Regions from separate parts of the Paracoccus sp. L-17 genome, predicted to be linked through region 2. Evidence: riboswitches for the same ligand, from Rfam matches in the RefSeq annotation. Region 2 holds a riboswitch; each other region holds the start of a gene.
What was found. Region 2 has a riboswitch for cobalamin ahead of AC13CR_RS11000 (TonB-dependent receptor plug domain-containing protein). Riboswitches for the same ligand answer to the same signal wherever they lie in the genome.
Positions count from the first base shown of each region.

Region 1: linked by a shared signal. The riboswitch ahead of AC13CR_RS05595 (aromatic ring-hydroxylating oxygenase subunit alpha) and the one ahead of AC13CR_RS11000 (TonB-dependent receptor plug domain-containing protein) in region 2 are both predicted to bind cobalamin.
Region 3: linked by a shared signal. The riboswitch ahead of nrdH (glutaredoxin-like protein NrdH) and the one ahead of AC13CR_RS11000 (TonB-dependent receptor plug domain-containing protein) in region 2 are both predicted to bind cobalamin.

Region 1 covers NZ_JBSXNM010000031.1:7,970-18,133, reverse strand. Annotated here, with positions in the region: gene fdxH (formate dehydrogenase subunit beta) at 1-10, shown strand, start outside; gene AC13CR_RS05620 (formate dehydrogenase subunit gamma) at 10-696, shown strand; gene fdhE (formate dehydrogenase accessory protein FdhE) at 738-1,652, shown strand; gene selA (L-seryl-tRNA(Sec) selenium transferase) at 1,652-3,028, shown strand; partial or broken gene selB (selenocysteine-specific translation elongation factor) at 3,025-4,881, shown strand; tRNA gene AC13CR_RS05600 (tRNA-Sec) at 4,942-5,037, shown strand; cobalamin riboswitch at 5,294-5,500, shown strand; gene AC13CR_RS05595 (aromatic ring-hydroxylating oxygenase subunit alpha) at 5,616-6,848, shown strand; gene AC13CR_RS05590 (FAD-binding oxidoreductase) at 6,845-7,927, shown strand; gene AC13CR_RS05585 (Lrp/AsnC family transcriptional regulator) at 7,957-8,403, opposite strand; gene AC13CR_RS05580 (ornithine cyclodeaminase) at 8,531-9,649, shown strand; gene AC13CR_RS05575 (NADH-quinone oxidoreductase subunit A) at 9,807-10,160, shown strand; gene AC13CR_RS05570 (hypothetical protein) at 10,151-10,164, shown strand, end outside.
Region 2 covers NZ_JBSXNM010000039.1:178,290-188,453, forward strand. Annotated here, with positions in the region: gene AC13CR_RS10965 (DUF7282 domain-containing protein) at 124-540, shown strand; gene AC13CR_RS10970 (hypothetical protein) at 748-1,113, opposite strand; gene lepA (translation elongation factor 4) at 1,220-3,016, opposite strand; gene AC13CR_RS10980 (DMT family transporter) at 3,105-4,013, opposite strand; gene AC13CR_RS10985 (HAD family hydrolase) at 4,010-4,705, opposite strand; gene AC13CR_RS10990 (hypothetical protein) at 4,969-5,271, shown strand; gene AC13CR_RS10995 (NAD-dependent deacylase) at 5,275-5,955, shown strand; cobalamin riboswitch at 5,991-6,184, shown strand; gene AC13CR_RS11000 (TonB-dependent receptor plug domain-containing protein) at 6,307-8,115, shown strand; gene AC13CR_RS11005 (ABC transporter substrate-binding protein) at 8,189-8,896, shown strand; gene AC13CR_RS11010 (FecCD family ABC transporter permease) at 8,893-9,879, shown strand; gene AC13CR_RS11015 (ABC transporter ATP-binding protein) at 9,876-10,164, shown strand, end outside.
Region 3 covers NZ_JBSXNM010000044.1:282,069-292,232, forward strand. Annotated here, with positions in the region: gene tdh (L-threonine 3-dehydrogenase) at 1-368, opposite strand, end outside; gene AC13CR_RS15750 (glycine C-acetyltransferase) at 377-1,561, opposite strand; cobalamin riboswitch at 1,770-1,955, shown strand; gene nrdH (glutaredoxin-like protein NrdH) at 2,047-2,268, shown strand; gene nrdI (class Ib ribonucleoside-diphosphate reductase assembly flavoprotein NrdI) at 2,276-2,689, shown strand; gene nrdE (class 1b ribonucleoside-diphosphate reductase subunit alpha) at 2,674-4,797, shown strand; gene nrdF (class 1b ribonucleoside-diphosphate reductase subunit beta) at 4,851-5,822, shown strand; gene AC13CR_RS15775 (zinc-binding dehydrogenase) at 5,946-7,061, shown strand; gene AC13CR_RS15780 (DEAD/DEAH box helicase) at 7,239-9,170, shown strand; gene AC13CR_RS15785 (IclR family transcriptional regulator) at 9,244-10,050, opposite strand; gene AC13CR_RS15790 (TRAP transporter large permease) at 10,061-10,164, opposite strand, start outside.

The sequences.
Region 1 (10,164 bases), on a different contig from region 2:
GGAATTGTGATGCGTCGGCCCCTCTATTCCGAACGCGGCGATCACATCGAAAGCGCCGATCCGGTCCGCGTCAGCCGATATCGCGGCCTCACCCGGTTGAACCACTGGGTGACGGCGATCTCGCTCATCGTGCTGGCGCTGTCGGGCCTCGCCTTCTTTTCGCCCTATCTCTATTTCCTGACCTGGCTTTTCGGCGGCGGGCAGATCGCCCGCTGGCTGCATCCCTTCGTCGGCGTTCTGCTGTTCTTCAGCTTCCTGCTGCTGTTCGTGCAGATGTGGCGGCTGAACCTGCCCAAGCCCGAAGACACGACCTGGGTCGCCAATATCGGCGATGTGGTCACCGGCCATGAAGAGCGGTTGCCCGAACTGGGCAAATACAATGCCGGGCAGAAGTTCATCTTCTGGGCCATGACCATCCTGATCGTGGTCCTGATCGTGTCCGGCATCATGATGTGGGAACAATATTTCGCCGAGTTCGTTCCGATCCCCGTGCGCCGCGTCGCCACGCTGATCCATTCCCTGTCGGCGGTGGCGATCATCCTTGTCTTCATCCTGCACGTCTTCGCGGCCTTCTGGGTGCGCGGAACGCTACGCGCGATGACGCAGGGCGACGTGACCGGCGGCTGGGCCTGGCGACATCACCGCAAATGGCTGCGAGAGGTCGCTGGACGCGAAGGCCGCGACGCGGCAGAGTAGCGCGACCCTCAAACCAGTGGCCGGTCCGGCCCGGAGATACCATGACTGCGACAACTCAGCCCGACCCATCCGTCATCGGCGGCGTTCCGACGCCGCCGCTGGCATTTCTGCCCGATCCGGACAGGCTGTTCGCCACCCGCGCGCGGCGCTTTGCCTTTCTGGCAGAACATGATCCGCGTCTTGGACCCTACCTGTCCTTTCTGGCCGAACTGACCGGGTTGCAGGCCCGTCTGATCGACGAACTGCCCGCGCCCGAACCGATCCGGTCGGCCGCGATCCAGCAGGCGCGCACCCACCGGATGCCGCCGATCGACCGTGGCGATCTGGCGACCGACGAAATGCTGCACGAAACCCTGATGACGCTTTGCGATCAGGCCCAGCCCATTCCCATGCCCGAACCCGCGAAGCTGGCCTTGCAGGCGGTCCTGGCGTCGGATCTGGCCGACCGGCACTGGCTGCTGGAAAACATTCTCGCCGATCGCATCCCCGAGGATGCCGCCGCCCCGCATCTGTTCGCCGCCGCCGCCGTGCAGGTTCACATGGCGCGCCTGGCCGCGACGCTGGACGCGAAGGCGCTGGTTCCGATCCGCACCGGCATCTGTCCGGCCTGCGGCGGCCGGCCGGCGACCTCGACCGTGATGGCGGCGCAGGGCATCGAGAATTTGCGCTATGCCACCTGCGCCTGCTGCGCGACCCGCTGGAACGAGGTGCGCATCAAGTGCCTGTGCTGCGGATCGAACAAGGCGATCAGCTATCGCGCCGCGGAAAGCGACGAGGCCGCAGTGCGGGCCGAGGTCTGTTCGGAATGCCGGTCCTGGGTCAAGATTTTCTACCTTGCCAGGAATCACAGCCTCGATGCCATCGCCGATGATGTCGGCTCGCTGGGGCTGGATTTGCTGATGAAGGAAACCGATTTCAGCCGGGGCGGCATCAACCCCTATCTGGCCGGATATTGATGCAGGGCTTTCGCGCCCTGCCCTCGGTCGATCAGCTTCTGCAATCGGAAACCGGACTGGGGCTGATCGCGGAACATGGCCGCGCCATGGTGACGCGGACCGCCCGCGCGCGGCTTGATCTGGCCCGTGCCGCGATCCGGCAGGGCGCCGATGGCGCGGTCGAGGCGGCCCGCCTGCCGCATCTGCTGGCCGCCGATCTGGCCGCGGCGGCGCAATCCGGCCTGCGCCCGATCCTGAACCTGACCGGCACGATCCTGCATACCAATCTGGGCCGCGCCATCCTTGCCCCCGAGGCGATCGAGGCCGGCGCGACGGCCATGGCCGCGCCGGTGGCGCTGGAATTCGATCTGCGCAGCGGCGGTCGCGGCCAGCGCGACGATCACCTGCGCGATCTTCTGTGCGAGCTGACCGGGGCCGATGATGCCACCATCGTCAACAACAACGCCGCCGCCGTCCTGATCGCGCTGAACACGCTGGCCCGGGACCGCGAGGCCATCGTCTCGCGCGGCGAACTGATCGAGATCGGCGGCGCCTTCCGGATGCCTGACATCATGGGCCGCGCGGGCGCCTGTCTGGTCGAGGTCGGCACCACCAACCGCACCCATACCCGCGACTACGAGGATGCGATCACGCCACGAACCGGCGTCATCATGAAGGTCCATACCTCGAACTACCGGATCGAGGGCTTCACCGCCGAGGTTCCGGGCCCGCAGCTTGCGCGGATCGCCACCCGTTCGGCGGTGCCGCTGCTGAACGATCTGGGCGCCGGCTCGCTGGTCGACCTGTCCCGCTGGGGCCTGCGGCGCGAGCCGACCGTGGCCGAGGCGGTGGCCGATGGGGCGGATCTTGTCACCTTCTCGGGGGACAAGCTGCTGGGCGGGCCGCAGGCAGGCTTCATCGTCGGCCGGCGCGACCTGATCGCACGGATCAACCGGAATCCGCTGAAGCGCGCCCTGCGACTGGACAAGATCCGCATCGCGGCGATGCAGGCCACCTTGCGGCTTTATCGCGACCCAGACCGGCTGATGGAGCGATTGCCGGTGCTGCGGTTTCTGGCCCGCCCGCAATCCGAGATCGCAGCACAGGCGCAAAGGCTGGCCCCGCAAGTGGCGGTCCTGCTGGCTCCGCTGGGATACGAGGCGGAGGTTTGCGCGTGCAGCAGCCAGATCGGGTCGGGCGCACTGCCGGTCGATACGATCGCTTCGGCCGGGCTGCGGCTGACCGGCGCGGGCGGCGATGCGCCGGACCGGCTTTCGGCCCGGCTGCGCGCCCTGCCCCGACCCGTCATCGGCCATATCCACGATGGCGCGATGGTGCTGGACCTGCGCTGTCTCGAGGATGACGACACGCTGCTGACGGCGCTGGCCGCGCTATGATCGTCGGGACCGCTGGCCACATCGACCACGGCAAGACGGCGCTGGTGAAGGCGCTGACCGGCACCGATGCCGACCGGCTGGCCGAGGAAAAGGCGCGCGGCATCACCATCGACCTGGGTTTCGCCTATACCGACCTGAGCGGCGGCGCGATCACCGGCTTTGTCGATGTGCCGGGGCACGAAAAGCTGATCCACACCATGCTGGCCGGGGCCGGCGGGATCGACCTCGCGCTGCTGGTCGTCGCCGCCGATGATGGCGTCATGCCGCAGACGCGCGAACATCTGGCGATCCTCGATCTTCTGGGCATCACGCGCGGGATCGTCGCCCTGACCAAGGCCGATCTGGCCGATGACGCACGCCGCGTGGAACTCCGCGCCCAGATCCGCGCGACGCTGGCGCCGACCGGACTGGCCAACGCCGCCATAGTCCCGGTCTCGTCCCTGACCGGCGAGGGGATTGCGCCGCTGCGCCGTCTGCTGATCGAGGCCGAGGCCGCCACCGCGCCACGGCGGGACGACGCCCCGTTCCGGCTGGCCGTGGATCGAAGCTTCACCCTTGCGGGTGTCGGCACCGTCGTCACCGGCACGGTCATCAGCGGGCGCGTCGATATCGGCGATCCGGTCACGATCAGCCCGCGGGGCCTGGCGGCGCGGGTGCGTGGCATCCACAGCCAGAACCGGCCCGCCGAGACAGGATCGGCCGGACAACGCTGCGCACTGAACCTGTCGGGCGAGGGGATCGGGAAAGATGCCGTCGCTCGCGGAGACATGATCCTGTCACCACCGCTTCACGCCCCAACCGACCGCATCGACGCCTGGCTGGATGTGATGGCGAACGAACCGAAATCCATCGGAAACTGGTTTCCCGCCCGCCTGCACACCCACGCGGCCGAGGCCGGCGCGCGGATCGTGCCATTGTCGGAACCGATTCCGCCCGGCGCCAGCGGCCCGGTCCAGATCGTGCTGGATCGCCCGGTCGCCGCCGCGATCGGGGACCGCTTCATCCTGCGCGACGTTTCGGCCAGCCGGTCGCTTGGCGGCGGTGTCTTCCTGGACCTGCGTCCGCCGGCCCGCAAAAGGCGCGCAGCGGCAAGGCTGGCGCTGATCGAGGCTGCGCGCGACCGGAATGACGGCGCCGCCCTTGCCGCGATGCTGGCCGTCGCGCCGGTCGATCTGCCGGTCTTCACGCGGGATCGGGCCCTCTCGATTCCGGACGCGCAGAACGCGATCCGAACCGCGGGCGCGGTCATCCTGGGCGATCTGGCCCTGTCGCACGATCACCTGGACGGGCTGCGGACGCAGTTGCAACAGGCGTTGGCCCGATTTCACGAACAGAACCCCGACATGGCGGGCCTGGGCCGCGAAAAACTGCGCCTGGCGCTGACGCCGCGCCTGCCCAAGCCCGAATTCCTGTCCTTTCTGCGCGACGAGGCCGGGGCCGGGCGCGCGGTCATGGACGGTGCCTTTCTGCGCCTGCCCGGTCACGAGGTTCGCCTGTCGCCCGAGGATGAGGCGCTGTGGCTGCGCATCGTCCCGGCCCTGACAGGCGATGGCCGTTTCCGCCCGCCGCGCGTCCGCGATTTCGCGACCGAGACGGGTGTGGAGGAACGCGAGGTGCGGCGGGTGCTGAAGCTGACGCAGAAGCTGGGGCGCACCGACCAGATCGCGCATGACCATTTCTTCGCCCGCACCGTCACTGCCGAAATGGTGGCTATCGCGGTCGATGTCGCGGCGAAGACCGAAGACGGCTGGTTCGGCGCCCCTGCCTTCCGCGACAGGATGGGTAACGGACGCAAGGTCGCCATCGAGATCCTGGATTTTCTGGATCGCCTTGGGGTCACCTTGCGCCGCGGCGATTTGCGTCGCATCAATCCCCACAGGGTGGATCTGTTCGGCACGGCGGAACAGCGCGATGGAAGGGAATCGTCCCCGGTGGGGCGGCCGGACTTCAAATCCGGTTGGGGCAGCGAGCCTGTCCCGGGTGGGTTCGACTCCCATTCCCTTCCGCCAGAAAAGCGGCGGGGCTGACGCGCGGCTCTGGATTCCGGCTCGAACGGATCGGTCCCGCAGGCCCGGAACCGAAGGCGCGTTGTCCTTGCGCCCCGGCAGGCCGCCCGCATGGCGGTATGGGCCGCGATCCGTGATGCAACCGGCCGCGGAATCGGGTTGCGCAGGCCGCCCCCCGGCCATCGCCCCCCCCCGGCGAAAGTCTGTTTCGGGCGGCCTAATGTCGCAACCGGCGTATCGGGCGGATCTTGCGCAGCTATTCTGCGCCCAGATGTCAGGTGCGGCCGCGGAACTCGAGCCAAGGCCGATAATTGGGAAGCCGGTGAAAATCCGGAACTGCCCCCGCAACGGTAAGGAGCGAACGGCCACGACAAGAGCCACTGGAGTCAAGCCTCCGGGAAGGCGTCGGGTCGGCGGCATGGCCGAAGCCCCAAGTCCGGAAACCAGCCAGACATGACGTCAAACCGCGGGCGGCGGCAGAGGCGATCCTGCGTCGCGCCATCTCATCGGCGCGGGGCCGATCCCGTCTGCCGCGCCCCTCAGCACATCGCCGGAGATGTCCGGCAACGGAGAAAGAGGCCATGACCGCAGAGGCCAAAGCACGCGACCTGCTGAACCGGCGCGAACCGAATCATTCGCTGGAACGGGCGTTCTATACGGATGCCGATCTTCATGCGATCGATCTGGAACAGATTTTCTATCGCGACTGGTTGTATGCCGCACCGTCCTGCGCGCTACCCAAGGCGGGAAGCTATGTCACCCATCAGGTCGGCGCCTACCGGCTGATGATCGTGCGCGGCGCGGACAGGGTGATCCGGGCGTTCCACAATACCTGCCGGCATCGCGGCTCGATCATCTGCAAGGGCGCTTCGGGCCACGTGCCGAAACTGGTCTGCCCCTATCATCAATGGACCTACGAACTGGACGGCCGCCTGATCTGGGCGCGGGACATGGGGCCGGATTTCGATGCCACGAAACACGGGTTGAAGGCGATCCATTGCCGCGAAGTGTCGGGGCTGGTCTATCTGTGCCTGGCCGAGGAGGCCCCGGATTTCGACGCCTTCGCCGCCATGGCCCAGCCCTATCTGGCGTCGCACGATCTGGATCAGGCCAAGATCGCCCATCAATCGACCATCATCGAGAACGGCAACTGGAAGCTGGTCTGGGAAAACAACCGCGAATGTTATCATTGCGGCGGCAACCACCCGGCCCTGTGCCGCACCTTCCCCGACGATCCGGTGATCAGCGGAATCGAGGAAGGCGGCCCCCCGCCCCATCTTCAGGCGCATTTCCGGCGTTGCGAGGCGGCCGGAATGCCCGCGCAGTTCCGCATCGCGGAGAGCGGACAATACCGCTTTGCCCGGATGCCGCTGAAGGTCGGGGCAAAAAGCTATACCATGACCGGCGATCCGGCCGTGAGACGCCGGCTGGGTCGGGTGCCCTTCGACGACGCGGGCGCGCTGCTGAAATTCCACTATCCGACGACGTGGAACCATTTCCTGCCCGATCACTCGATCACATTCCGGGTGACCCCGCTCGGTCCGCAGCAGACCGAGGTCCAGACGACCTGGCTGGTCGACAAGGACGCCGTCGAGGGCGTTGATTACGACCTGAAGACCCTGACCGAGGTCTGGGTGGCCACCAATGACGAGGATCGCCGCGTGGTCGAGGACAACCAGCTTGGCATCAATTCGCCCGCCTATCGCCCCGGACCCTATTCCGCGGTGCAGGAGGGCGGCGTGATCCAGTTCGTGGACTGGTATTGCGAGACGCTGGGCAATCGTATCCAGCCGGTGCGGGTGGCCGCCGAATGAGAATGCCGCAGCCCGAAATCTCGCATCCGGTGCTGGTCTGGGACGGGGCCGAGATGCTTGAATGCGTCACCGTCACACCCGAGGCGCCCAACGTGGCCAGCTTCTGTTTCCAGTCGCCGACGGGTGCGATCTTTTCCTTCGTGCCGGGCCAGTTCCTGACGCTGGAACTGCCGCTGCCAAAGGGGACGCTTCACCGGACCTTCACCATCTCGTCCTCGCCTTCGCGGCCGATGTCGATCTCGGTCACGGTCAAGGCGCAACCTGGCAGTCTTGGCACGCGCTGGATGCTGGACCATCTGAAACCGGGAATGCGGATCAGGGCCACCAGACCGGCCGGGCGCTTTTCCAGCCACCACCATCCGTCCGAGAAATACCTGTTCATCTCGGCCGGGTCGGGGATCACGCCGATGATGTCGATGACGACCTGGATGTTCGATCTGGGCCGGCCCGCCGACGTGGTTTTCGTCAATTGCGCCAGGCGCCCCTCCGACATCATCTTCCGCCGCCGGCTGGAACACATGGCCAGCCGTTTTCCGGAAATCAGCCTGCGATTCGTCGTCGAGGAAACCGACCGCTTTCAGCCCTGGACCGGCTATCAGGGCATGTTCAACCAGTTGATGCTGGGCCTGATGGCGCCGGATTACCTGACACGAGAGGTGTTCTGCTGCGGCCCCGAACCCTTCATGCAGGCGGTGCGCGACGCGCTGGCGGGGCTGGGCTTCGACATGGCGCGCTATCATCAGGAAAGCTTCCACCCCTCGCTGGCCGAGGAAGCCCTGGACCCGGTCCTTGGCGATGTCGTGCCCGATCAGGCCGCCGAGGCCGAGATCGCCTTTGCTTTGGCCGGCGTCAGCCGGACCTGCTCGGAAACCGACACGATCCTTGCGACCGCGCGGTCCGCCGGGCTGAACATCCCCTCGGGCTGCACCTTCGGGGTCTGCGGCACCTGCCGGATCCGGAAGTTGTCCGGCCAGGTCCACATGGTCCACAATGGCGGCATCACCGACGAGGATATCGAGGCGGGTTACGTGCTGGCCTGCTGCTCGCACCCGATCGGCAAGGTCGAGGTCGAGGTCTGAGGGGACCCGCGCCCGTGTGACCCAGGGCCTTAGATCGAGGTCAGCAGGATGCTTGTCTCGCTGTTGCGGACGCCCTGGATCATGCGGACCTCGCGCAGAACGCGGTCGAATTCGACCAGGTTTTCCACCGCGATCTCGGCGACCAGATCCCATTTTCCGCTGGTCGTATGGATCCGGCGCAATTGCGGCAGGCCGCGCAATCTGCTGATGACATGTGTCGTCGTGCGGCCCTCGACCTCGATCATCATTACCGCGCGCACCGCGTTTCCCTCGCCGTCCTCGCGAACCCGCGCGGTGAAGCCAAGCAGCGTGCCCGAGGCCAGCAAACGATCCAGCCGCGACTGCACCGTGCCGCGTGACAGCCCCATGATCTGGGCCAGCTTCGACACCGGCGCCCGGCCGTCATGGCGCAGCAGACCGATCAGCCGCCGGTCGTGGTCGTCGAGGCTCTGTCTGGCATCGTCTTGGATGGACACAAGATGTCATCCTGCGCAATATCAGGTCGCAAAATGCATAGCCGACCCGCAAGATTCCGGCAAGTTCGCCCTGTTGCATGCAGACTGCGCCGTGGAGAATGGCGAAATCTGACCGAAAGGATGAACCATGCCCGTCCCGAAACCATCGGATCTGGCCTATGTGCCCTTTGTCAGCGTCGAGAACATGATGCGGCTGATCCATTGCATCGGCCTGTCCCGGATGCTGGAGGGCCTTGCGACCTATATCGAGGATGATTTTCGCCGCTGGCAGGATTTCGACAAGACCCCGCGCGTCGCGGCCCATTCCGAGGATGGCGTGATCGAGTTGATGCCGACCTCGGACGGGCAGACCTATGGCTTCAAATATGTGAATGGCCATCCCAAGAACACGCGAGACGGACGCCAGACCGTCACCGCCTTCGGCCTGCTGGCCGATGTCGGCAACGGCTATCCGGTCCTGCTGACGGAAATGACCATCCTGACCGCCCTGCGGACGGCGGCGACCTCGGCGCTGGTGGCGAAATATCTGGCGCCCGCCGGGGCCGACACGATGGCGATGATCGGCAATGGCGCCCAATCCGAATTTCAGGCGCTGGCGATGCAGGCCCTGTGCGGGATTACCCGGCTTCGGCTGTACGACATCGACCCGAAGGCGACCGCCAAGACGATGCGCAACCTGGCCGGACAAGGTTTCGACCTGTCCGCCTGCAAAACCCCGCAGGAGGCGGTCGAGGGCGCACAGATCATCACCACCTGCACCGCCGACAAGCAATATGCGACGATCCTGTCCGACAACATGGTCGGCGCCGGGGTCCACATCAACGCCATCGGCGGCGACTGCCCAGGCAAGACCGAATTGCATCCCGACATCCTGTCGCGCGCCGATGTCTTCGTCGAATACCCGCCGCAGACCCGCATCGAGGGCGAAATCCAGCAGATGCCGCAGACCTTTCCCGTGACCGAATTCTGGCAGGTCGTCGTTGGACAGGCCCAAGGGCGCCGCGATGCGCGCCAGATCACCCTGTTCGACGGGGTGGGCTTTGCGATCGAGGATTTCTCGGCCCTGCGCTATGTCCGCGACCAGCTTGGCCGGACCGGATTGTTCGAGCGGCTCGACCTTCTGGCCGATCCCGACGATCCGCGCGATCTGTTCGGGATGGTGCTGCGCGCCGCGGATCCGGACGCCCGTAATCGCGCCGGGCAGAAGATGCCGCCCGCAGGCGACGGATCCGCGACGCGATCCTGAACGGCATCGACGGCCGCGCCGGCGCTGCCATGCCCGGATCGCAGGGCCGCGAGGGCGGTTTGCGGCCGGGTTGATCCGCGGCAATCCGGATCGGAACACTTGCAAGATCGCCTGCGTTGCGACAATCCTGTCTTTGCAAGGAGATGAGCCGGGAAGCATGGAAACCACGATCCAGATTCTTCTTCTGACGGCTCTGTCCCTCGGCGCCGTGATGGCGCTGCAGCAATTGGGCGGTCTGTCCGACGCACCCGGGGTCACCGCACCGCAGGCCGCACCGTTCATCGGCGGTGCCGCGCCGGGCACCCATGCCTGGCAACGATTCCACGTTCGCTATTATACCATGACGCTGCTCTTCGTCGCCTTCGAGATGGAGATGATGTTCATGTATCCCTGGGCCGTCGTCTTCGTCGAGGAGGGCATCAAGGCCCTGGTCGAAATGGGGATGTTCCTTGCCATTCTGACCATCGGCATCATCTATGGCTGGCGTGAGGGAATCTTTGCATGGGAATGAGCTG
Region 2 (10,164 bases):
TCTCTGGTGCGAAAACGGGCCTGATCCGTCTGACCATCCCGTGATCTGCGCAACTTTGCGCGTCGCCATCCGTTCCTGAGTGAAGCAGTCGCGTACGGCTGTCCAATTCTCAGGAGGACGACGATGAAGACCATTACTCTCACCGCCGCAATTGCAATGCTCGCCGGGGGCGCCGCCCTTGCCCAGACTGCCGACATGTCACCGATGATCGATGCCTCTGATCAGTCTGTATCCAACGGCGTTGTCAGCGCAGCCAAGGTCGTGGCACCCGCCAATGGCTGGCTGGTCGTCCACCGCACCGATTCCGAGATGAAGCCGGGCCCCGTCGTGGGTTACGCGCCGGTTCGTGAAGGTGAAACCTCCGACGTGGCCGCGATCCTGACCGAAGAGGTCGCATCGGGCGACATGCTGATGCTGATGGTCCATGGCGATGAGGGCGGCAGCAAGACCGGCATGTTCGAATATTCCCTGGGCGCCAAGGAAGACGGCCCGATCCGGGTGGACGAAAAGCCGGTGATGACCACGATCACTGCGCAGTAACCGGCCCGCATCCAGCAGACCTCGGCCCTCCGTGCCCTTGGCGCGGAGGGCCGTTTTCGCATTCGGCTCTAGAATTGAATTTCACCTACGTCAAGTGTTTATGCCGTAGGGTCATTTCGATGCGATTGCTTATGAAGCATCGAATTGATGCGGAGCGAAACCCGATCCCAAGCTTGCTAACTAGACTCTTCTCATGCGGTTCTAAAGCTAGAGCCCAAATCTTACTTTAGCAACTTGCTGGCCGGCAACGTAAATTGTCACCTCAACACCGGCAGGCAATTTGATTCCGAAGACGGTCTTATAGTATATATCCAAACATGCCTTCGCCGCCGTACCCAAATCGATTCCAACCGGAATTGGGATACACACGTCCCCAAGCCCAAAGGGCAATCCAACGCAAACGCCCTTCTTTCCGACTTTTACGTCGAGACACTCAGCCCTTATCGAAAAAGTACTGTCTTGTGCTGGCTTTCCCTGAAGGCTTCTTCCATCAAACTCTTGTCCAAACTCCGCTGCCCGGCCCGTCGCCGCCTCTATAGCCCCCTCGCTGAAGCGATACACTTCCTCTGGCATTATACTAACTCCACAAATTTAAAGCTACGCGAACTTGCGCATAAAAATAATAACTCTATGGCAATAAATTTCAAGTAATATAATATATTTATTAATTGCTAAAATATTATTCCATCTTCAACGCCTGAATGAACGCCGTCTGCGGAATTTCCACTTTCCCGAACTGGCGCATCTTCTTCTTGCCGGCCTTCTGCTTTTCCAGCAGCTTCTTCTTGCGCGTGGCATCGCCGCCGTAGCATTTGGCGGTCACGTCCTTGTGCATGGCCGACAGGGTCTCGCGCGCGATGACGCGGCTGCCGATGGCGGCCTGGATCGGGATCTTGAACATGTGGCGCGGAATCAGCTCTTTCAGCTTTTCGACCATGACCCGGCCGCGCGATTCCGCGCGGTCGCGGTGGACCATGATCGACAGCGCGTCCACCGGCTCGTCATTCACCAGGATCGACATCTTGACCAGGAAATCCTCGCGGTATTCGCTGATCTGGTAGTCAAAGCTGGCATAGCCCTTGGTCACCGATTTCAGCCGGTCGTAGAAGTCGAAGACGACCTCGGCCAGGGGCAGGTCATAGACGACCATCGCGCGGGAACCGGCATAGGTCAGATCCAGCTGGATGCCGCGCCGGTCCTGGCACAGTTTCAGAACGTCGCCCAGGTAATCGTCGGGCACCATGATCGTGGCCTTGATGCGCGGCTCCTCGATATGGTCGACCAGGGTCAGGTCGGGCATGTCGGCGGGGTTGTGCAATTCGCGCATCTCGCCGTCGCGCATGTGCAGCCGGAAAACGACGCTGGGCGCGGTGGTGATCAGGTCCAGATCATATTCGCGTTCCAGCCGGTCGCGGATCACCTCCAGGTGCAACAGCCCCAGAAAGCCGCAGCGGAAGCCGAAGCCAAGCGCGGCCGAAGTCTCCATTTCGGAGCTGAAGCTGGCGTCGTTCAGGGCCAGTTTCTCGATCGCGTCGCGCAGCGCCTCGAAATCGTTCGCATCGACCGGAAACAGCCCGCAGAACACCACCGGTTGCGAGGGTTTGAAACCCGGCAGGGCGGTGGCGGCGGGCTTTTTCTCGTGCGTGATCGTATCGCCGACACGGGTGTCGCGAACCTGCTTGATGGATGCGGTGAAAACGCCGATCTCGCCCGGCCCCAGTTCCGCGATGTCCTTCATCGCAGGCGTCAGCACCGCCAGCTTGTCCAGCCGGTAGGTGGCGCCGGTCTGCATCATCTTGACCTGATCGCCCTTGCGGATGGTGCCGTCCATGACCCGGATCATCACGACGACGCCCAGATAGCTGTCATACCAGGAATCGACCAGCATCGCCTTCAAGGCCGCGTCGGCATCTCCCGTCGGCGCGGGCAGGCGCTGCACGATCGCCTCCAGCACATCAGGGATGCCGAGGCCGGTCTTGGCGCTGATCAGGATCGCCTGGCTGGCGTCGATGCCGATCACGTCCTCGATCTGCGCCTTGACGCGATCGGGCTCGGCGGCGGGCAGGTCGATCTTGTTCAGGACCGGGACGATCTCGTGATCGGCGTCGATGGCCTGATAGACATTGGCCAATGTCTGCGCCTCGACCCCCTGGGTCGCGTCCACGACCAGCAGCGATCCTTCGACGGCGCGCATGGACCGGCTGACCTCGTAGGCGAAATCGACATGGCCCGGCGTGTCGATCAGGTTCAGGATATAGGTCTGGCCGTCCTGCGCCGGATAGGCGATGCGGACCGTATTGGCCTTGATGGTGATGCCGCGTTCGCGCTCGATATCCATGGCGTCCAGCATCTGGGCCTTCATGTCGCGTTCGGCGACGGTGCCGGTCAGCTGGATCAGCCGGTCGGCCAGCGTGGATTTGCCGTGGTCGATATGGGCCACGATCGAGAAATTGCGGATCAGGGACAGCTTGGTCATGGCGCGGCTATACAGGGGCGTCATGCCCGCGAAAAGAGGATTTCGCAAGGCCGCTGGCGAGGCTGCCGCCGCCCCGGTTTCCCGTCTTTCAGCCTGGCCGCGCGACGCTGCCGGCGGGGATCCGGCGCGCGGCGCGATTCAGCCGCGCCTCGCGCCACATCGTATAGCCGCCCGCGACGGCAATAATGGCAGCCCCCGTCAGCATCCAGCCATCGGGGCGTTCGGCAAAGACCAGCAATCCCAGGATGATGGCGAAGACCAGCCGGGAATAGCGGAAGGGTGCGATCGCGCCGATCTCTCCGATCCGGGTCGCGATCACCATGGTCAGATAGCCGAACAGCCCGAAGATCAGCGAGGCCGCCATCAGGCCCCATTGTGCGGGGTCGGGCGCGATCAGCGGCTGTCCTCCGACGACGACCAGCGCGGCCCCGGCCAGCGACATCGACCCGAAGGCCGAGGCCGTCAGCAGCCCCGACCCGATGGAGGCAGGCAGCCGTCGCGTGACCAGATCGCGCACCGCAAGAAACAGCACCGCGACCAGGGCCAGCACCGATCCCGGCTGAAACGCATCCGTTCCCGGCCGCACGATCATCAGCACGCCCAGGAACCCCGCACCGATGGAAGCCCAGCGGCGCCAACCGACTTTTTCGCCCAGGATCAGCGCCGCGCCCAGCGTCATCAGCAAAGGCAGCGCCTGCAGGATGGCCGAGGCGATGGCCAGATCGCCGATCGAAATGGCGGTCAGGAAGAAGACGCCGCAGATCGCCTCGCAAAGATTGCGCAGCAATACGCCGGGATGGAACAGATCGCGCCAGCGCAGTCCCTCGGGGCCCAGGGCAACCCAGGCGCCGAAGGCGACCATGCCGCCAAAGCCCAGCAGCAGCAGAAGCTGTCCGATCGACAGATCCGAGGACAGGAATTTCAGCAGCGCGTCCTCGAAGGCAAAGCCCGCCATCGCCAGCGTCATCAGCAGGGCCGCCCGGGCATTGACGCTCATGGCACCGCCTCGATCTGCGTGATCAGGTCAGGCAGATCCGCGATCCTGTCCAGATGATGCAGGCGCGGATCCGGGCCCGGGTCGGCATGTTCGGCGGCCCAGGTCATCTGGTGTGGAATGAAGACGCCATGTCCGCCCAGTGAAATCACCGGCAGGACATCGCTTTTCATCGAATTGCCCGCCATCACGAAACCGCCCGAGGCGATGCCGAGACGGTCCAGGACGCGGGCATAGGCCGCGGGCGTCTTTTCGGCCAGAATCTCGATCGCCGCGAAACGTCCGGCAAGGCCCGAGGCGGCGATCTTGCGTTCCTGATCGATCAGATCCCCCTTGGTGATCAGCACCAGGCGCCGCCCCGACAGCGCGTCCAGCGCAGCCTCGACTCCCTCGATCAGCTCGACCGGATGGGCCAGCATGTCCCGTCCCAGTTCAAGGATGCGACCGATGGCCTGGCCGTCGATCCGCCCGTCGGTCAGTTCGATCGCGGTCTGCACCATCGACAGCACGAAGCCCTTGATGCCGAAACCGTATCGTTCAAGATTCGCGCATTCGACCTCATAGAGCCTGCCCGCGATGTCGTCGATCTCGGCATGATCCGCCAGAAGCGATGCGAATTCGGCCTCGGTGACGCGAAAGAAGGTCTCGTTCTCCCATAGCGTATCATCCGCATCCAGCCCGATTGCCTCGATCATGTCATCCTCCGTCCGGCAGCGCAGCGGAACCATGCAGCGCGCGCAAAGTCAAACCGCAGCGAATTGTCCGGTCGCTCCGGATCGGGACCACGACACAAGATATTGATGAGGCCGCGCTGTCAGCGCAACAATTCCTCACGTCCCGGTGATTGAGCCCGAATGAGCTTTTTGCTATGTCTGGTGGTGCAGAAAGGGCATTCCAGATCGGGAAAAACCGGCCATGCCCGCTTTCATGAGGATCAGGAAACCGAGGAGACAGTTCCATGCTCAACCGCATCGCGATCGCGGCATCCGCCGTGATGATGACAGCGCCGCTTGCCATGTCCGGCCCTATCGACACCGCCTGTGTGCGATCCGACCGCGCCCGCGGCAACGCGCCGCTTTGCGGCTGCATCCAGCAGGTCGCGGACCAGACCCTGTCGCGTTCAGACCAGCGCCGCGCGGCCGCGTTCTTCCGCGATCCGAATCAGGCGCAGGCCGTGCGGATGTCGAAACGCGATGCCGACAACGCGTTCTGGGCGCGCTACAAGCGTTTCGCCGGCAGGGCCGAGGCCCTTTGCCGCTGACGCATGCGGATCACGGTCCTGACCGGCGCGGGCATTTCCGCTGAAAGCGGCCTGGCCACCTTCCGCGCCGGCACGGGATTGTGGGAACGGCACCGGATCGAGGATGTGGCGACACCGGGGGGTTTTGCCCGCGACCCGGCGCTGGTCCATCGCTTCTACAATGAACGACGGCAGAAGGCAGCCGGCGCGCAGCCCAATGCTGCCCATCGGGCCCTGGCCCGGCTGTCGCGGAACCATGACGTGACATTGGTGACGCAGAATGTGGAAGATCTTCACGAACGCGGCGGCTGCGCCGATGTGATCCACATGCATGGCCGCCTGAGCCGCGCGCGCTGTGCCGCCTGCGGGGCGTGCTGGGATGCGCCGATGACGATGACATCCGAGGACGGCTGCCCCGGCTGCGGGGCAAGGCGGACCCGACCCGACATCGTCTGGTTCGGCGAGATCCCCTGTCACATGCAGCGGATCTGGCAGGCTTTGGCGCATAGCGACCTTTTCGCAGCCATCGGAACGTCGGGAAATGTCTATCCGGCCGCCGGTTTCGCCCGGCACGCCGCCCGGATGGGCGCGGAATGCGTCGCCCTCAACCTGGAAGCCGGCGCCAATGCTCCGGACTTCGACCGCCAGATTCTGGGCCCGGCCTCGCGGATCGTGCCCGAGTGGGTCGCCTCGCTGCCCGCCTGAGGCGAAATTCCTTGCGCCGCGACGGCCCGATCGGCTATGCCCCGGGCTGCCTCGGTTCCGGGTTCGCGCCCGGTGAAAAGGGAACGCGGTGCAATTCCGCGGCTGCCCCCGCAACTGTCAGCGGAGAGCGAGGCCGGAGAATGCCACTGTCCGCCGAATTCGCGGATGGGAAGGCCCGGCCAAGCCTTGACCCGCAAGCCAGGAGACCTGCCCAGGCGATCACCCCAAGGACATGCGGGGCGCATGTGCTTGACGGATCGTCCGTTGTGGTGATGTTCGCCGTCCGGAAAGCCCTTCCGGACAGACCGCATCCCGCCCCGGCATCCGTCCGGGCGACCCGGAAGGGACATCATGAAACGCCTAGCCATCCTGGCCGCAATCGCCGCCGCCCCCCCCGCCCTTGGCCAGCAGACGCCGTATGTATTGCCGGAAATCACCCTGACCGCCAATCGCGAGCAGACCGAAATCGGTCGCTCTGGCAGTTCGGTTTCGGTAATCGGTGCGGCCGCGCTGGCCGATCGCACCGCCCAGCCGATCGCCGACAGCATCGCCGAACTGCCCGGCGTGGCGATCCGCCAGTCCGGGCCGCTGGGCACGACCGGCGCGCTTCAGGTGCGCGGCGCACCGCCCGAATATACGCCGGTCCTGATCGACGGAATCGACGTTTCGGACCCGGCGGCGGGCCAGCCCTATTTCGATATCGGCGGACTGATCACGGCCGGCGTCGGCCGGATCGAATTGCTGCGCGGCACGCAATCGGCGCTTTACGGATCGCGCGCCATCGCCGGCGTGTTGTCGATCGACACCCTGCGCCCGACCGAGGACGGATTGCGCCAGAATTTCGCCATCGAGGCCGGCCAATACCAGACCTTCGCCGCAAGCTACGGCGCGGCTCTGCGCCGTGACGGCACGGACCTGGCCTTCACCGCCAGCCGCGTGACCAGCCAGGGATTTTCCGCCCGCGACGAAAACGACGGCAACTTCGAGACCGACAGCTACAACGCATCGCGCCTGTCCTTCTATGCCGCGCGAGAGCTGCAAAATGGCGGCAAGGTCGGCATCAACGGCTTCTGGGACAAGAGCCGCGCCGAATTCGACGAATTCGGCGGCGACATGACCGGCACGCCGGGCGACGAATACACCACCCGCAAATCCTACGGCCTGCGCGCCTTCGCCGAGGTCACGACCGGATCCATCGATCAAAGCCTTGCCCTGACCCGCTATCGGATCGACCGGAGAAGCTGGTCGAACGGCGTCGAAACGCCCTTCATCGGGTCCCGCACCAAGGTGTCATGGCAGGGCGCGACCGACCTGGGCACGACCGGCGCACGCGCGATCCTTGGCGCCGATACCGAGAAAGAGAAGGCCGATGGCATGGGCGACAGCCGCATCAGCGGGGTCTTTGCCGAAGTTGACGCCCCGATCGGCAGCGATATCGATCTCAGCGCCTCGCTGCGTCGTGACGATCATTCGCGCTTTGGCGGCTTCACCTCGGGCCGGGTCTCGGCCGTCTGGCGGGCACGGCCGGACCTGCTGGTCCGCGCCGCCATCGGAACCGGCTTTCGTGCGCCCTCGCTCTATGAGTTGTTCGGCCCCTACGGCGATGCCGGGCTGGATCGAGAGGAAAGCCGCACCGCCGAGATCGGGGTCGAGAAACGCTGGGGCGATGACAGCTATCTGCGCGCCACCGCCTTTTGGCTTCAGGCCGAGAACCTGATCGGCTTCGATGCCGATGCCACAGCATGCGGCCAGCTTTTCGGTTGCTATGCACAGGTCCAGGGCCAGTCGCGTCGGCGCGGGATCGAACTGGATGGTCGCTGGGCCATCGGCGCGGCCACCGCGATTCGGGGTTCCTATACCTATACCGACAACGCTGCCACGACAGATTGGGCCGAGGCACCCCGCCACGTTCTGAACCTTGGCGCCGAGACCGAAGTCGCCGCCGGCACCAGGGCCGGAATGTCCCTGCATGTCGAGGCCGATCGCCCGCGCGACATGGCCAGCTTCGCGACGCTGGATCTGACCGCCAGCCATCCGCTGCCGAATGGTGCCGACGTCTATCTGCGGGTCGAGAATGTGCTCGACCGCGAATATCAGCAGAACCAGGGCTATGGCACGTCCGACCGGGCCGTCTATGTTGGGCTGCGTGCGGATTTCTGACCTGATATGCGCGGCTGCGGCGCTTCTGGTTGCGGCTCTGCCCGCCGTGGCAGCGCCGCGGCGGGTGGTATCGATGAATCTGTGCACCGACCAGGTTGCGATGTTGCTGGCCGCGCCGGGCCAGCTGATTTCGGTCAGCGATCTGGCGCAGGATCCGCGCATGTCGCCGATGGCGGACGCGGCGCAGGCCTATGACGTGAATTATGGCCGGGCCGAGGAAATCTATCTGATGCGCCCGGACCTGGTCATCGCGGGCCAGTTCGCATCCTCGGCGACGGTCTCCATGCTGCGCCGGCTGGGAATCCGGGTCGAGGTCCGCGACCCCGCCGAAAGCATCGCCGCCATTCGCGACGAGATCGCCGGGATCGGCGCGCTGCTGGGACGCGAATCCCGCGCCCGAACCGTGATCGCGGATTTCGACGCCCGCCTCGCCGCGCTGCGCCGTGCTCCGGGCCGCGACCGCGCCGCCCTGTATTATGCGAATGGCTTCACCTCGGGTCGCGGCACGCTGGCGGGCGAGATCCTGGACGCAGCGGGGTATCGCAACATCGCCAGCGATTACGGCATCGAGAATACCGCGCCGCTGCCGCTGGAGTTGTTGGTCATGTCGCAGCCCGACCGCCTCATCACGGGCGCGCGATGGCCGGGAAGATCACGAAGCGAGGCCATCCTGGACCATCCCGCGCTGTCCGAGGCGACGGATCGCAGAGCCGATGTCACCGATCGCGACTGGGTCTGTGGCACGCCTTTCATCCTGCGCGCCGTCGAAGGGTTGGAATGAAGCCTCTTTTCGTCATCCTCGCTGTTCTCGCCACCGCGCTTTTCCTGGTTTCGCTGCTGACCGGTCCGGCGGGGCTGGGCGCGTGGCGCGGCCTGTCGGCGCTGATGTTCGGCGGCGAAGGCCCGGCGCCCATCGTGATGCGCGAAATCCGCCTGCCGCGGGCCATGCTGGGGCTGCTGATCGGCAGCGGACTCGGGCTGACGGGCGCGGCCCTGCAAGGCTATCTGCGCAACCCGCTGGCCGAGCCGGGGTTGATCGGCGTGTCGGGCATGGCGGCACTTGGCGCGGTGATCGCGATCCAGACCGGGCTGTCGCTATCTGCCCCGCTGGCGCTGCCGCTGGTGGCGCTGGCCGGAGCGGCCATGGGCGTCGGCCTGCTGGTGGCGCTGGCCGGGCCGCGCGGAGGTTCGGTGACGCTGATCCTTGCCGGCGTCGCCATCTCGGCGCTGGCGGGGGCGGGCACGGCGCTGGTTTTGAACCTGTCGCCCAATCCCTACGCCGCCAACGAGATCGTGTTCTGGCTGATGGGATCGCTGGCCGATCGCTCGATGGTGCATGTCTGGCTGGTCCTGCCGCCCATGCTGCTGGGCGCGGCGCTGATCCTGTCGGCGGGGCGGCCGCTGGATGCGCTGACCCTTGGCGAAGGCGCGGCGGCGGCGATGGGCGTCTCGCCTCCGTGGCTGCGCTGGCGGATGATCGCGGGCGTCGCGCTGATCGTCGGTCCGGCCACGGCGGTGGCGGGCGCGATCGGTTTCGTCGGCCTTGTCGTTCCCCACGTCATGCGGCCCTGGGTCGGCGCGCGCCCCTCGGTCCTGCTGGCGGCCTCGGCGCTTGGCGGGGCGATCCTGCTGCTGGCGGCCGATGTCGCGGTGCGTCTGATCCTGCCCGAACGCGATCTGAAACTGGGCGTCCTGACCGCCATCGTCGGTGCGCCGCTGTTCCTGCACCTGATCTGGAAAACCCGCAGCGGGGGGCGCGTCTGATGCTGCTGGCGCTTGCGAACCTTGCCGTCACCCGTCGCAATCGCCCGGTGCTGCGCGGCATCGACCTGACCTTGCAAGAGGGCGAGGTGGTCGGGCTGATCGGCCCCAACGGTGCCGGAAAATCCACGCTGATGGAGGCCGCGCTGGATCTGATCCCCTTCAGCGGCGCGTCCTCGCTGGCCTCGATGACGGCGCGCGATCGGGCCCGCGCGGCCGCCTTTCTGCCCCAATCGCGCGAAATCGCCTGGCCCGTCAGCGTCGAGGATCTGATCGCGCTTGGGCGCA
Region 3 (10,164 bases), on a different contig from region 2:
TCGGCGAAGGATCCCGCCCGCTGCACGCCCACCCCCAGCGTGTTGCGACACAGATGCCCGCGTCCGGCGCGGCAATTGCGGCAGGCCCCGCAGGTGATGTGCCCCTCTCCCGAAACGCGCTGGCCGGGGCGGAAGCCTGTCACCGCGCTGCCGGTATCGGCGATCACGCCGGAAAATTCATGGCCGGTGACCAGCGGCACGGGAACGGTCTGCGCCGCCCAGGCATCCCAGTTCCAGATATGCACGTCGGTGCCGCAGATCGCGCTTTTGCCGACGCGGATCAGCACCTCGCCGGGACCGGGTTCGGGGACCGGCACCTGTTCCATCCACAATCCCGGTTCGGGCCGCGCCTTGACCAGCGCCTTCATCATGTTGCTCATCGGATCACCTTCAGGTCGCGGCCGGTCGCGATGAAGGCCGCGATGGCCCGGTCCAGGTCCGCCTTGCCGTGGGCAGCCGACATCTGGGTGCGGATGCGCGCCTGCCCGCGCGGCACGACGGGAAACGAGAAGGCGGTGACATAGACCCCGCGGCGCATCATCGCCGCCGCGAATTCGCCCGCCAGATGCGCCTCGCCCAGCATGACCGGGATGATCGGATGGCCGGCCCCGGCCAGCGTGAACCCGGCCGCCCCCATCTCGGCCCGGAAACGTTCGGCGTTGCCGTTCAGGCGCGCGCGCAGATCCTCGCCCGCCTCGATCAGATCCAGTGCCGTCAGCGAGGCCCCCGCAATCACCGGCGCCAGCGTGTTCGAAAACAGATAGGGCCGAGAGCGTTGCCGCAACATCTGGATCACCGGCGCAGGCCCCGCGACATAGCCGCCCGAAGCGCCGCCAAGCGCCTTGCCCAGCGTGCCGGTCAGGATCGCCACCCGGTCCGCGACCCCGTGCAGCGCCGGCGTGCCGCGCCCGCCGGGCCCGGTCAGCCCGACCGCGTGGCTGTCATCGACCACGACCGTTGCGTCATGGCGTTCGGCCAGATCGCAGATCGCGGGCAGATCGGCGATCACGCCATCCATCGAAAACACGCCGTCGGTGACGATCACCCGGTTGCGGGCATCGCCGGCCTCGATCAGCCGCGCTTCCAGTCCGGCCATGTCGTTGTTGGCATAGCGCAGCCGGCGCGCCTTGCACAGCCGGACCCCGTCGATGATCGAGGCATGGTTCAGCGCGTCCGAGATGATCGCGTCCTCGGGCCCGAGGATCGTCTCGAACAGGCCGGTATTGGCGTCGAAACACGAGGAATAGAGGATCGCGTCCTCGGCCCCCAGAAAAGCCGCGATGCGCGATTCCAGTGCCTTGTGTTCCTCTTGCGTGCCACAGATGAAGCGGACCGAGGCCATGCCGTAGCCATAGCGGTCCAGCGCCGCATGGCCGGCGGCGATCAACTCGGGATGGTCGGCCAGGCCCAGGTAATTGTTGGCGCAGAAATTCAGCACGGTGCGGCCGGCCCCGACCTCGATCCGGCCCGACTGCATCGAGGTGATGACGCGCTCGTCCTTGAAAAGCCCGTCCTTGCGGATCTGGTCCAGTTCGGCGGTCAGACGATCGGTCAGGGTCATGTCGCGCTTCCTTCGGCCAAGGCGCCGTTCTGCGCCCGGTGATCCGGGCATTGTCGTGCGGATGCCTAGCGCGAAAAGTCGAGATTTGCCATATAGGCCGGAATTGCCGAAAGCCCGGCGACGCCGCGGCCTGATCGCTGCCCCGGAGGTCAGGAATTTATTTTCCATCGGATCCACACAAGATATTGACGCCCCGGCCCCGGACATGGCTAAGTGATGTGGCTATGGTGTCCCTGACTCGCGTCAGGGGTGAAAAGGGAAGCCGGTGAAAGTCCTGCGCTGCCCCCGCAACTGTAAGCGGCCTGCACGGCTGATGATGCCACTGGAGCGATCCGGGAAGGCCAGTCGGGCGAAAGCCGCAAGCCAGGAGACCTGCCATGGCGACGACAACGACACCGGACGGTGGGTCCGGCGGCGTAGGTCCGGCCATGCGCCCTGCCTGCCCGTCACTCTCGGTCCGGAAAACAGGAACAGAGGGCAAGACCATGACCATCACCGTTTATTCCAAACCCGCCTGCGTGCAATGCACCGCCACGACCCGCGCGCTGGATGCGCGGGGGCTGGATTACAGCGTCATCGACCTGACCGAGGACGAGGATGCGATGCAGCGCGTTACCGCACTTGGCTATCGTCAAGCGCCGGTGGTGATCGCGGGCGAGGATCACTGGGCGGGCTTCCGGCCCGACATGATCGGCCGCCTGTCCTGAGGCGCAGGTGGCCGGGCTGGTCTATTATTCCTCGGCCTCGGGCAATACCGCGCGGTTCGTTGCCGGGCTGGGGCTGGCGGCGGAACGTATCCCGATCCGTCCGGACAGCGACATGCCCGCCCCGGCCCGGCCCTATGTCCTGATCTGCCCGACTTTCGCGGATGGCGAGGGGCGGGGCGCGGTGCCCAGGCAGGTGATCCGCTTTCTGAACGATCCGGGCCGCCGCGCGGGCCTGCGCGGCGTCATCGGCGCGGGCAATCGCAATTTCGGCGCAACATTCGCCCTGGCGGCCCGCGTCATCTCGGAGAAATGCCAGGTTCCGGTGCTGTATCGATTCGAGCTGGCGGGAACCGAAACCGATCTGATCCGCGTCCGCGCGGGGCTGGACAACATCATGGGACTGGAATGCTTGACACCGTAAAACCCGATCTCGACTATCATGCGCTGAACGCGATGCTGAATCTGTATGACGCGGACGGGCGGATCCGGTTCGAGGCCGACCGCATGGCCGCGCGGCAATATTTCCTGCAGCATGTGAACCAGAACACGGTCTTCTTTCATTCGCTGGACGAAAAGCTGGGCTATCTGGTCGATGAGGGCTATTACGAAGCCGCCGTGCTGGACCGGTATTCCCGCGATTTCCAGCGCGCGATCTGGGACGCCGCCTATGCGCGCAAGTTCCGCTTTCCGACCTTTCTGGGCGCGTTGAAATACTACACCAGCTACACGCTGAAGACCCGCGACGGGCAGCGCTATCTGGAACGCTACGAGGATCGCGTGGTGATGGTCGCGCTGACCCTGGCGCGGGGGGACGAGGCGCTGGCCATGCGCTTCATGGACGAAATGCTGTCAGGCCGGTTCCAGCCCGCCACGCCGACTTTCCTGAACGCCGGCAAGGCGTCGCGGGGCGAGCTGATCTCGTGTTTTCTGCTGCGGGTCGAGGACAACATGGAATCCATCGGCCGCGCGATCAATTCCTCGCTGCAACTCAGCAAGCGCGGCGGCGGCGTGGCGCTGATGCTGACCAATATCCGCGAATCCGGCGCGCCGATCAAGGGCATCGAGAACCAGTCCTCGGGCATCATTCCGGTGATGAAGCTGCTGGAGGACAGTTTCAGCTATGCCAACCAGCTTGGCGCGCGGCAGGGCGCGGGCGCGGTCTATCTGAACGCGCATCACCCCGACATCCTGCGCTTCCTGGACACCAAACGCGAAAATGCGGATGAGAAGATCCGCATCAAGACGCTGTCCCTGGGCGTGGTGATCCCCGACATCACATTCGATCTGGCCAAGCGCAACGAGGATATGTATCTGTTCTCTCCCCACGACATCCAGCGGGTCTATGGCGTGCCCTTCTCGGACATTCCGGTGACGCAGAAATATACCGAGATGGTGGACGACAGGCGCATCCGAAAGACAAAGATCAACGCCCGCGAATTCTTTCAGACGCTGGCCGAGATCCAGTTCGAGAGCGGCTATCCCTATATCATGTTCGAGGACAGCGTGAACCGCGCCAACCCCATCCACGGGCGCATCACCATGTCCAATCTGTGCAGCGAGATCCTGCAGGTGAACGAGGCGTCGCAGTTCAACGAGGATCTGTCCTACGCGCATCTGGGAACCGACATTTCCTGCAACCTGGGCAGCCTGAATATCGCCAAAACGATGGACGGCCCCGATTTCGGCGGCACCGTCGAGGCCGCAATCCGCGCGCTGACCGCGGTCAGCGAGATGTCGGCCATCGACGCCGTGCCCTCGATCCGGCGCGGCAATGACGAGGCCCATGCCGTCGGTCTGGGCCAGATGAACCTGCACGGGTATCTGGCGCGCGAGCATATCCACTATGGCAGTCCCGAAGGGATCGAGTTCACCAGTGTCTATTTCGCCGCGATTGCCTATCACGCGATCCGGGCCTCGAACCTGCTGGCGCGGGAAAAGGCTGCCACGTTCCGCGATTTCGACAAGTCCAGCTATGCCGACGGGTCGTTCTTCGACAAATATACCGGCCGCGACTGGCTGCCCGTCCTGCCCGAGGTGACGCGGCTATTCGCCGACATCACCCTGCCCACGCGTGCGGATTGGGCGGCGCTGAAGGCCCGGGTGATGGAACACGGGCTCTATAACCGCAATCTTCAGGCAGTTCCGCCCACCGGCTCGATCAGCTATATCAACAACGCCACCTCATCGATCCATCCGATCGTCTCGAAGATCGAGATCCGCAAGGAAGGCAAGATCGGCCGCGTCTATTACCCGGCCGCCTACATGTCGAACGAGAATCTCGACTTCTATCGCGACGCCTATGAAATCGGACCCATGGCGATCATCGACACCTATGCGGCGGCGACCGAACATGTCGATCAGGGCCTGTCGCTGACCCTGTTCTTCCCCGCCGAGGCGACGACGCGCGACATCAACCGCGCCCAGATCCACGCCTGGAAGAAGGGGATCAAGACGATCTACTACATCAGGCTGCGGCAGGCCGCGCTGGAAGGAACCGAGGTCGAGGGATGCGTGTCCTGCACCCTCTAGGCCGCGCTGTCCCGCGGATATCCGACGAACAAACCAGGAAAGGGTCTTTCGCCATGAAGGATCAGACGATCACGCCGGTGCAGCGCGCGGTGAACTGGAACCGGCTTCAGGACGACAAGGATCTGGAGGTCTGGAACCGGCTGACGATGAATTTCTGGCTGCCCGAAAAGGTGCCGCTGTCCAACGATGTGCAAGGCTGGGCCACGCTGCGTCCCGAGGAACGGCAACTGACCATCCGCGTCTTCACCGGGCTGACCCTGCTGGACACGGTGCAGAACAGCATCGGCGCCCCCGCGATGATGGCCGATGCGATCACCCCGCACGAAGAGGCGGTCCTGTCCAACATCGCCTTCATGGAGGCGGTTCACGCGCGGTCCTATTCCTCGATCTTCTCGACCCTGTGTTCGACCAGGGAGGTGGACGAAGCCTTCCGCTGGTCCGAAGACAATCCCCAGCTTCAGCGCAAGGCGCGGTTGGTGCTGGATGAATACGCGGCCGGCTCGGATCCGCTGCGGCGCAAGATCGCCAGCGTGTTTCTGGAAAGTTTCCTGTTCTATTCCGGCTTCTATCTGCCGATGTACTGGTCCAGCCGCGCCAAGCTGACCAATACCGCCGACCTGATCCGCCTGATCATCCGCGACGAGGCCGTGCATGGCTATTATATCGGCTACAAGTATCAGCGCGGGCTGGAACGGCTTGGCCAGGGCGAACGCGCGGCGCTGAAGGACTTTGCCTTCTCGCTGATGTTCGATCTCTACGATATCGAGGCGAAATATACCGCCGATCTCTATGACGGAATCGGGCTGACCGAGGACGTGAAGGCGTTTTTGCACTACAACGCCAACAAGGCCCTGCAGAATCTGGGCTACGAGGCGCTGTTTCCGCCCGCCGCCTGCGAGGTCAACCCGGCCATCATGGCCGCCCTGTCGCCCGACAGCGAGAACCACGATTTCTTTTCGGGGTCGGGATCGTCCTATGTGATCGGCAAGGCCATCGCCACCGAGGACGAGGACTGGGATTTCTAGGCGGGCGACCGGCGGCAGCCGAACCGGACCGGCGATTGCCGTCGGCCGGCCCAAGCGCGCCGCCTTTCACCGCCCTGCCGCCGGTGCTAGGCTTTCATTGCCAGGCATGCAGGCGAGGACATGATGAGCCACAGCAACCTTGAACTCAGATCGACCGTCACCTCCGACGGCACCCTCAGGATCACGCTCGATCCCGTTCCCGTCCGCGCGCCCGAGGCCGGCGAATTGCTGGTCCGCCTCGAGGCCGCGCCGATCAATCCATCCGATCTTGGCCTGCTCTATGGCCCGGCCGACATGCAGACCCTGACGGTCGAGGGCTCGGGCGAGGCGCGCGCGCTGACCGCGAAAATTCCCCAGGCTGCGATGGCGCCGCTGGCGGCACGGTTCGACCAGTCGATGCCGGTCGGCAACGAGGGCGCGGGACTGGTGATCGAGGCCGGTCCCGACCTTGGGGATATGGTCGGCAAGCGCGTCGCGATGATCGGCGGGGCGATGTATGCGCAGCTGCGGCTGATCCGGGCCGAATCCTGCATTGTGCTGCCCGAGGGTGCGACCTCCGCCCAAGGCGCCTCGTTGTTCGTCAATCCGCTGACCGCACTGGGATTTACCGAGACCATGCGGGCCGAAGGGCACAGCGCAATCGTTCACGCGCCCGGCGCGTCGAATCTGGGTCAGATGCTGGTGCGCATCTGCCAGGAGGACGGGATCGGTCTGGTCAGCATCGTGCGCAGCCGGCAGCAGGCGGATCTGCTGCGCGAGATCGGCGCCACACATGTGGTGGACAGCAGCGCCGATGATTTCCGGCAGCAACTGGAACAGGCGATTGCCGAGACCGGGGCCACGATCGGCTTTGACGCGATCGGGGGGGGCGAGATGACCAGCATGATGCTGAACGCGATGGAGGCCGTCGCGGTCCGGTCCATGGACAGCTACAACCGCTATGGTTCGCAGTCCGCGAAACGGGTCTATATCTATGGCGCGCTGGATACCGGGCCCACGATCCTCAAGCGCGGTTTCGGCTTTGCCTGGAATATCGGCGGCTGGCTTCTGTTCAACTTTCTCGGCAATGCCGATCCCTCGGTCGCCGCGCGGATGCGCCAGCGTGTCGTTGACGGGATGAAGACCACCTTTGCCAGCCACTACACGGCCGAGATCGGTCTGGACGATCTGTTGAAGCCCGAGATCGCCGAAGCCACGCAGCGCAAGGCGACGGGCGAGAAATACCTGGTCGTTCCCTGACGGCGCCGCCATGGCGGCGCAGACCCGGCCGACCGATGCCCGAAACCGGAACCGGCTTTGACTCTGCGCTCGGGCGGGGATAGTCAGCCGGATCGGCTGTCCTGCAGCGCGGGCAGGGGGCCCGGGCAAGGGTCCGGGCCGTTCCATCGGCCGCAAGGGCCCTTTCAGGCGAAACAGATGACACAGAACAATATCGCAGCGCCGCTGGCCGCGGCTCTGGCCGAGCGGGGCTATGACACCCTGACAGCGGTGCAGCAGGCCGTGCTGAACCCGGATGCGAAGGGACGCGACCTGCTGGTCTCGGCGCAGACCGGTTCGGGCAAGACCGTGGCCTTCGGAATCGCCGCGGCGCCCGATCTGCTGGATGGCGCGGACAGGCTGCCCGAGGATTCCGGTCCGCTGGCGCTGGCCATCGCGCCGACGCGCGAACTGGCGCTTCAGGTCGCGGCGGAACTGGGCTGGCTCTATGCGGCGACGGGCGCGCGGATCGCGACCTGCGTCGGCGGCATGGATTACCGGACCGAGCGTCGGGCCCTGGCTCAGGGGGCGCAGATCGTGGTCGGCACGCCGGGCCGCCTGCGCGATCATCTGGAACGTGGCAGCCTCGATCTGTCGGGTCTGCGCGTCGCGGTGCTGGACGAGGCCGACGAGATGCTGGATCTGGGCTTTCGCGAGGATCTGGAATTCATCCTGCAATCCGCCGCCGACAGCCGCCGCACGCTGATGTTCTCGGCCACCGTTCCCGCCGCGATCGAGAAACTGGCCCGCGATTTCCAGCGTGACAGCCTGCGCATCGCCGCGATGGGCGAGGCGCGCCAGCACGGCGACATCGCCTATCGCGCGCTGTCGGTCGCCGTTCGCGACCGCGAGAACGCGATCTTCAACCTGCTGCGCTTCTACGAGGCGCGGACCGCCATCGTCTTCTGCAAGACGCGGGCCAATGTGAACCACCTGCTGGCGCGGATGGGCAATCGCGGCTTTCGCGTGGTGGCGCTGTCGGGCGAATTGTCCCAGCAGGAACGCACCCACGCCCTGCAAGCTTTGCGCGACGGTCGGGCACGGGTCTGCATCGCCACGGATGTCGCCGCGCGCGGCATCGACCTGCCGGGGCTGGAACTGGTCATCCATGCCGATCTGCCCACCAATTCCGAAACGCTGCTGCACCGCTCGGGGCGAACCGGGCGTGCCGGGGCCAAGGGGGTTTCGGCGCTTGTCGTCAGCCCGTCGGAATACCGAAAGGCGCAGCGGCTGTTGCAGGGCGCGAAAGTCACCGCCGAATGGGGCAAGGCACCTTCTGCCGAAGAGGTCGGCTACCGCGACGACCAGCGGATGATGGATCACCCGGCGCTGACCGCCCCGCTGGATGATATGGGCGTGGCACAGGATTTGCTGGCGCGGGTCGGCCCCGAACGGATCGCCGCCGCCTTCGTGCAATTGTGGCGCGAGGGCCGGCCGCCGCCCGAAGTCCTGTCCGACGTGCCGCAGCCCGCGCAAGCTGCGCCGCGCGCGCCGCGCGATTTCGGCGCCGCCGTCTGGTTCGCGCTGTCGGTCGGCCATAGCGGACGGGCCGAGGCGCGCTGGCTTCTGCCCAAGATCTGCGAGTCCGGCGGCATCACCCGCGACGCGATCGGCGCGATTCGGGTGCGCGAGCATGAAACCCATGTCCAGATCGCCATCGCCGAGGCCCCCCGCTTCGGCGAAACGACCGAGATCGAACCGGGCCTGACCATGCGCCGGCTTCAGGGCGAGCCGGGACCGGAACGCGCGGCGGTGAAATCGCCCGGATCGGCCCGTCCCGCGCGCGCGCCGCAACCCGAGGGCACGCCCGGATCAAGGCCCGCAGCCCCGGTTCGTGCCGCGGCGAAACCCGCCCCGGCAGGCAAGCGCGCCGAGGCCGACGCGCCCGCCAAGGCCCGGGCGAAACCGCGCTGGAGCGCGGCCGACAAGGCCGCGAGGGCAAGGAAGGAGGCCTCGGCGCAGTCCGCCCGCGAAGCCGGGTCGGAGACTGCCAAGGGCAAGACGAAGACGGGCGCCAAGGCCAGGTCGCGGCCCTTCGCGTCGAAGCCGCCCCGGTCCGGGCAGGCCGCTTCCGGTCGTCGCAAGGGCTGAACGGCGGGGGACCGGCCCCGCACGGTTCGCCAGCGGGACGAGGGCGCGGGCACGGGTTCGGCGCCGAAAGGGGTTACAGCGTGTCGGCCAGATCGCGTGCGGTCTGTTTCAGCAGCGGCAGATGTTGGCGCGCGGCGTCCAGCGTCAGGCGCTGGACCGGTGCGTGAAAGGACAGCGTGCCGAAAACCCGGTCCAGATGGTCGCGGATCGGCACCGCCAGGGCGATCATGCCTTCGACCATCTCCTGATCGTCCTCGCCATGGCCGCGCTCGCGCGTCAGCGCGATCTCGTCCGCCAGGGCGAGGGGCGTGGTGATGGAGTGGGGCGTCCGGGCGGCCAGGGTCAGCCGGCCCAGCAACCGCGTGAACTGCGCCGGGGGCAGGGTGGACAGGTAGGTCTTGCCCGCCGATGTGCAATGCAGCGGCACACGGGTGCCGATGGGCAGGCGGATGCGCAGCGGCCAGTGGGTCTCGACCCGGTCCACATAGACCATGGCGTCGCCATCGGGCATCGAGATGTTGCAGGTCTCGCCAATGGCCTCGGCCAGCCCTTTCAGTATCGCCATGCGTTCGCGGCGCAGGCCCGGCCCGCTGAACGTGTTGGCGGCCAGACGGCGCAGCAGATGCCCCGCGACATAGCCGCGCCCACCCAGATCGCGCATCAGCCAGCCATCATGTTCCAGGGTCTGCAACAGCCGGTGGATGGTGGGTTTGGGCAGATCCAGTGCCTCGCCCAGTTCGGCGGCCGAAACCGGGGCCGCGGCCTCGGCCACGGTTTTCAGGATATAGAGCGGGCGCAGGTTGTTCTGCGGCGCCTTGTCGCCGCCCGTCTCTGCAACCTTGCCCGCGCTGTCCATGTCGCCCGCCCGCATTCGCGCCATATCCGGTCCTTCACCGCGACGGCAGCAGGATCGTGGCCAGCGACGGCGTGACAGCCACGATGATCCAGACACTCAGCAGCGCCGCAAGGTAATACAGCGCATAGCGCAGCAGCC